DNA from 2 places in the Streptomyces sp. NBC_00287 genome. Region 1 is predicted to be linked to the other one. Evidence: riboswitches for the same ligand, from Rfam matches in the RefSeq annotation. Region 1 holds a riboswitch; the other holds the start of a gene.

Evidence for each region. Region 1 has a riboswitch for FMN ahead of OHT76_RS07640 (riboflavin synthase). Riboswitches for the same ligand answer to the same signal wherever they lie in the genome.
Region 2: another riboswitch for FMN. It lies ahead of ribB (3,4-dihydroxy-2-butanone-4-phosphate synthase); the one in region 1 lies ahead of OHT76_RS07640 (riboflavin synthase).

The regions. Positions count from the first base shown of each region.
Region 1 covers NZ_CP108053.1:1,685,498-1,688,899, forward strand. Annotated here, with positions in the region: gene OHT76_RS07630 (bifunctional 3,4-dihydroxy-2-butanone-4-phosphate synthase/GTP cyclohydrolase II) at 1-513, opposite strand, end outside; gene OHT76_RS07635 (nicotinamide mononucleotide transporter family protein) at 510-1,151, opposite strand; gene OHT76_RS07640 (riboflavin synthase) at 1,148-1,741, opposite strand; FMN riboswitch at 1,891-2,021, opposite strand; gene OHT76_RS07645 (chitinase C-terminal domain-containing protein) at 2,213-3,402, shown strand, end outside.
Region 2 covers NZ_CP108053.1:816,895-820,296, forward strand. Annotated here, with positions in the region: gene OHT76_RS04075 (glycosyltransferase) at 1-938, shown strand, start outside; gene ribB (3,4-dihydroxy-2-butanone-4-phosphate synthase) at 1,035-1,700, opposite strand; FMN riboswitch at 1,820-1,948, opposite strand; gene wrbA (NAD(P)H:quinone oxidoreductase) at 2,094-2,708, opposite strand; gene sigJ (RNA polymerase sigma factor SigJ) at 2,871-3,402, shown strand, end outside.

The DNA.
Region 1 (3,402 bases):
CGCGAGACGGGCGAGGTCGACGGCGGCCTCGGTGTGGCCGTTGCGGGCCAGGACGCCGCCGGGCTTGGCGCGCAGCGGGAAGATATGGCCGGGGCGGACGAAGTCGTCGGCCCCCGACTCGCCGCTCGCCAGCAGCTGAAGCGTGGTCGAGCGGTCCGAGGCCGAGATACCGGTGGTCACACCGTGAGCGCCCGAGGCGTCCACCGTGACTGTGAACGCGGTTTTCATGGACTCGGTGTTGTTCTCGACCATCTGCGGGATGCGCAGCCGGTCCAGCTCCTCGCCCTCCATGGGGGCGCAGATCAGACCGCGGCACTCGCTCATCATGAACGCGACGATCTCGGGGGTCGCCTTCTCGGCGGCGATGACGAGGTCGCCCTCGTTCTCCCGGTCCTCGTCGTCGACGACCACGACCGGGCGGCCGGCGGCGATGTCGGCGATGGCCTGCTCGACCGGGTCGAGCGACCAGTCCTCGATGTTGTCGGTGCTGTACAGAACGGGTGAGGTGCTCACGCGGGCGCTCCTTCCAGGACGGGCCGCGTGTCCCTGCGGGAGCGCAGCCACCAGTCGCGCATGCCCCACAGGACGAGCGCGCCGTAGATGACGTAGACGAAGCCGGAGAAGGCGTAGCCGTTCGCGAAGTTCAGCGGGACGCCGACCAGGTCGACGAGGAGCCAGGCGAACCAGAACTCGACCATGCCGCGGGCCTGGGCGTACATGGCGACGATCGTGCCGACGAAGATGTAGGCGTCCGGCCAAGGGTCCCAGGACAGGCTCGGGTACGCCTTGAAGAGCAGGGCCACGGCGACGGTGCCGGCGGCGGCCGCTGCGGCCATCGCACCGCGCTCGGTCCAGGTGGCGAAGCGGACGGCGACCTTGCCGTCCTCGGCACGGGCGGTGCCGCGGTTCCACTGCCACCAGCCGTACAGCGCGACGGCCATGACGACGACCTGCTTGCCGGCGCTGCCGGTCAGATGGCCGTAGAAGGCGCCGAAGAGGACGAGGCCGGAGAGGAACTGGACCGGCCAGGTCCACAGGGAGCGGCGGAAGCCGAGGGCGAGGGTGATGAGGCCCAGGGTGTTGCCGACCATGTCCGACCAGATGATGTGCTGGCCGAACAGGACGAAGGCCTCGGAGTTGAGCCAGTTCACTTGGTCGCTCCGAGGAGCCGCTCGACGTACTTGGCGACGACGTCGACTTCCAGGTTGACCGGGTCGCCGGGCTGCTTGATGCCGAGCGTGGTCAGGGCGAGGGTGGTGGGGATGAGGCTGACGGTGAAGTAGTCGGGGCCCGCGTCGACGACGGTGAGGCTGATGCCGTCGACGGTGATGGAGCCCTTCTCGACGACATACCGGGCGAGGTCCGCGGGGAGCGAGATCTTGATGATCTCCCAGTTGTCGGAGGGCTTGCGCTCCAGCACCTCGCCGGTGCCGTCGACATGGCCCTGCACGATGTGCCCGCCGAGGCGCGCGCCGACCGCGGTGGGGCGCTCCAGGTTGACGCGGGAGCCGATGTCGAGGGCGCCCAGGCTGGAGCGGTTCAGGGTCTCGGCCATCACATCGGCGGTGAACTCGTCGCCCTCGTGGTCCACGACCGTGAGGCAGACGCCGTTGACCGCGATGGAGTCACCGTGCTTGGCGCCGTCGGTGACGACGGGGCCGCGCAGACGGAAGCGACAGGCGTCGCCGAGGTTCTCGACGGCGGTGATCTCGCCCAGCTCTTCGACGATTCCGGTGAACACTTCCCGGGTCCTCCCTGCCTCATGGGGGCACGGACTCCGGGGCTGTCGAAGAACGACAGAGACACGGACGACGACACCGGGAGCGACGCCGGACAGACCCGTCCGCAGGGGACGAGCTCATATCGGCGGCGCGCACGAATGCCCGCCCGCCGCGCACTGCCTCCCATCCGGACTTTAACCGTCGGTCCAGGAATTTCACCTGGTCAACCGGCCGCTGGAGGCGACCGGGTCGCGGACTGTAACCGCCGGTTCGGACTTTCACCGACCCCGGAGTGCGCTGCTTCTGGTACAGGGCCAGTGTGCCACGCCCGATCGACGTCCATGCGGGTGAGGGCTGTGGGCTGGCTCACAGGATGCATGCCTGGACATCTACATCGGCACATTGGTCCATCCGTGAATTGGTCCATACCTATTGACTCATTGGTCTAGTCCTCCCTACTGTCTGCGCAACTTCCGTGGAGAGGAACCGACTTGCTGTCACGCAACCGAGCGAGACCCGCCTTGTTCGCCGCGGTGGCCGCGGTCGCCGGCCTGGTCCTCGCCGGGCTCCCGGCCACCGTCTCGCACGCCGCCGACCAGGAGTCCTGCCGCCCCGACGGGCTCTACAAGACGCCCGGCGCCGATGTCCCGTACTGCGCGGTCTACGACGCCGAGGGCCGGGAGAAGATGGGCGCCGACCACCAGCGCCGGGTGATCGGCTACTTCACCGGCTGGCGCACCGGCAAGGACGGCACGCCCGCCTATCTCGCGCCGGACATCCCGTGGGACAAGGTCACCCACCTCAACTACGCGTTCGCGCACATCGACGGCTCGAACAAGATCTCCGTCGGCGCGGACGGCGCGACCAACGCGGCGACCGGGACGACCTGGCCGGGCGTGAGCGGCGCGGAGATGGACCCGGAGTTCTCCTACAAGGGCCATTTCAATCTGCTCAACAAATTCAAGAAGCAGCACCCGAACGTCAAGACGCTGATATCGGTGGGCGGTTGGGCCGAGACCGGCGGCTACTTCGCGGACGACGGCACGCGGGTGAACTCCGGCGGCTTCTACTCGATGGCCACCAACGCCGACGGCTCGGTGAACCAGGCGGGCATCGACACCTTCGCGAATTCCGCCGTCGATTTCATCAGGAAGTACGGCTTCAACGGCGTCGACATCGACTACGAGTACCCGACGACGATGAAGGACGCGGGCAACCCGCTCGACTGGTCCCTCTCCAACGCCCGCAGAGCCGGCCTGGTCAAGGGCTACGCGGCCCTGATGAAGTCCCTGCGCGAGAAGCTCGACCGCGCGGGCGCGGCGGACGGCAAGCACTATCTGCTCTCGGTCGCGGCACCCTCCTCCGGATACCTGCTGCGCGGCATGGAGACCTTCCAGGTCCAGAAGTATCTGGACTACGTCAACATCATGTCGTACGACCTCCATGGCGCCTGGAACGAATACGTCGGCCCGAACGCCTCGCTCTTCGACGACGGCAAGGACGCCGAACTCGCCGCCGCGGGCGTGTATTCGACCTCGCAGTACGGCGGAATCGGCTATCTGAACACCGACTGGTCGTATCACTACTTCCGCGGTTCGATGCCGGCCGGACGGATCAACATCGGACTCCCCTATTACACAAGGGGGTTCAAGAACGTCACCGGCGGGACCGACGGCCTCTG
Region 2 (3,402 bases), 870 kb from region 1:
CCGAGGGGTGCGATGTCCTGGTGGCGACCGGCGCGATGCCCGCCGCGGCCGGTGCGCTGTCGGTGGCCGAGAAGGTGGGCATCCCCTCCGTGTCGGTGACCTTCCAGCAGATCACCCTGCCGTCGCCGCACCGCCCGCCGCTGGCGTACCGGGGTCGGTCCTTCCCGCCGGAGGTGACCGACAACCGAGCGCTGTGGGACCTGGACGCCCAGAGCGTCGACGAGTTGTTCGGCGAAGCGCTCAACACGAACCGGGTGGCCAACGGCCTGCCGCCGGTGGACGGAGTCCGCGACTACGTCATCGGTGACCGCCCGTGGCTGGCGACGGACCCGGTGCTGGATCCCTGGAACGGGGCGCCCGAGCTGGACGTCGTCCAGACCGGCGCGTGGGTCGTGCCCGATCTCGCGCCGCTCCCGGCCGAGTTGACGGCGTTCCTCGACGCCGGGGCTCCGCCGGTGTACGTCGGCTTCGGCAGCATGCCCATGCACGGCTCGGCGGATGTCGCCCAGGTGGCCGTCGAGGCGGTCCGGGCGCAGGGCCGCCGCTTGCTGCTGTCCCGCGGCTGGGCCGACCTGACCTCGGTCGACGACCAGGACGACTGCTTCGTCGTCGGCGACGTCAACCACCAGGCACTGTTCGGTCGGGTGGCCGCCGTCGTGCACCACGGCGGCGCGGGCACCACGACGACGGCCACGCGGTCCGGCGCGCCTCAGGTGGTGGTCCCCCAGCTGGCGGACCAGCCGTACTGGGCGGGCCGGGTGGCCGACCTGGGCATCGGCGTCGCGCACGACGGCCCGACTCCGACCTTCGAGTCCCTGTCGGCCGCACTTCAGGTGGCCCTGGCGCCGGAGACGACCGCACGGGCGAAGGATGTTGCCGAGAGGGTCCGCACGGACGGGACGACGGCGGCGGCGAAGCTGCTGCTCGACGCCGTCTGAGGCGCGCGCCGGTCACTCTCGGCTCCCGCTGAGCCGGATCACGTCGGGCGGCGCCACGGCCGAATCCGTGGCGCCGCCGATGAGCCCTACGACGGCTCAGCGGGCGGCACCCACGGCCAGGTCGCCGGGGCGGGGGGCGTCGTGTGTGTCGCCGATCTTGTGGCGGTACTGGACCAGTTGGGCGACGGTGATCAGCGGTAGTCCGAACTCGTCTGCGAAGCGGCGCAGATCGGGCAGGCGCTTCATGGAGCCGTCGTCGTTGACCAACTCGCAGAGCACACCCGCCGGGCGGCAGCCGGCCAGGCGTACGAGATCGAGCGTCGCCTCGGTGTGTCCGGTACGGCGCAGCACGCCGCCCGGGGCGCCGCGCAGCGGAACCACATGGCCCGGTCGGCACAGGTCGCCGGCCGAGGTACCCGAGTCGGCGAGCAGCCGGATGGTGTGGGCGCGGTCGGCGGCCGAAATTCCGGTGGTGACGCCTTCCCGGGCATCGACGGTCACTGTGTACGCCGTGCCGCGCCGGTCCTGGTTGACGGAGTGCATCGGCGGCAGTTCGAGGCGGTCGCAGTCCTGCGGGGTCAAGGGAGCACACACATATCCCGAGGTGTGGCGCACCATGAAAGCCAGCAGTTCCGGCGTGGCGTGCTGGGCGGCGAAGATCAGGTCGCCCTCGTTCTCCCGGTTGTTGTCGTCCGCCACCACGACCGGCCTTCCGACCCGCACGGTGTCGATTGCTTCCTCGATGGTCTCGAGTGGGAACATCCCCGTCTCCTCCTCCGACATGGCCTGCACCAAGCGCGAACGAGGTCAGGAGCGGAAGAGCGCGACAGCCCAGGGCGCACCGGACGCGTGAACGCGCCGGTGAACGCCAGAATGCCACTACACGCAAACTCCCATCCGGACTTTAACCGTCGGCCCCGAAATTCCATCGGGTCAACCGGTCGATGGCTTCGACCGGGTCGCGGGCTTTCACCGCCGGTTCGGAATTTCACCGAACCCCGCTTGCGTTGTGTGGATCAAATTTGGCGGCTCCATGCTGCCACGGCCCTATCTGCCGCGCCAGTCTCTTCCACACCGCTTCGGCTCATAAACGCAACTTCTCAGCCGATTCCGGGTATCGCAACGGGGTTGGCACTTCCCCCCGTCTGCCGGCATTCAGGCCGCCGCGCGACCTGCCTTGAGTGCCGCCGCGATCTCCACGGTACGGCGGGCCTGGTGCCGGGCCGCCTGCAACTGGACGTCGCCCGGCGCACCGTCGCCCGCCACATGGGACGTGCCGTAGGGGTTGCCCGACTGGAACTGAACGGGGTCGGTGTAGCCGGGGGGCACGATGATGCCGCCCCAGTGGTAGAAGGTGTTCCCCAGGGCCAGCAGGGTGGATTCCTGGCCGCCGTGGGCGGTGTTGGAGGCGGTGAAGGCCGAGTACACCTTGCCCGCGAGCTTGCCCTGGAACCACAGCGGTCCCGTGCTCTCCATGAACACCCTCAGCTGGCTGGCCGGGTTGCCGAAGCGGGTGGGCGTGCCGAAGAGCACCACGTCGGCCCACTCCAGGTCGTCGTGGCTCGCGTTGGCGACCTCGGCGGTGTCCTGAAGGTGTTCAACCCACTCCTGCCGGAGGTTGATCACCTCCTGCGGGGCCGTCTCGGGCACCTTGCGCAGCCGCACCTGTGCGCCGGCCTTCTCCGCTCCCTCAACTGCCGCCTGCGCCAAGGCGTGCACGGTGCCCGTGGCGCTGTAGTAGATGACCGAGACATGCACGGATTCCGACATCGGTTCCCTCCCTCGGCCCGAACCGGGCCTGGCTAGCGTTGTGTTCATCGGGTACGACGACACAGCCCTGCGCGATGTGAGGCGACCGGCCCACCTCACAGTTCGCCGCCGTATCTCGTCGAACTGAAGGGGGACCGAGTGACCGAGGGAGTCGGCGAGACCATGACCCACGCATCCGGGGCCAAGCACACGCGGCCCGACGATCCGAGCCTGAGCGCGATCATGAGCGAGCGGCGACAGCTGATCAATCTCACCTACCGGCTACTCGGCTCGGTGACCGAGGCCGAGGATGTCGTACAGGAGACGTACACACGCTGGTACGCCATGACCCCACAGCAGCGGGAGGCCATCGAGTCGCCGGGGGGCTGGCTGACCACGGTCGCCAGCAGGATCTGCCTCGACCTGCTCGGCTCGGCACGCGCCCGGCGGGAACGCTACGTCGGCGAGTGGGTTCCGGAGCCGCTGCCCGGCCGTACCGAGTGGATCAGCGGGCGGCCGGGTGCCGCCGTCGTCGACCCGGCCGACCGGGTCACCCTCGACGAGTCGATCAACATGGCCTTTCTCGTCGTACTGGAGCGCATGACTCCGGCTGAACGCGTCGCGTTCATCCTGCACGACGTCTTCCGCTACTCCTTCGCCGAAGTGGCCCCGATCGTCGGCCGTACGGAAGCGGCGTGCCGGCAGTTGGCCTCCT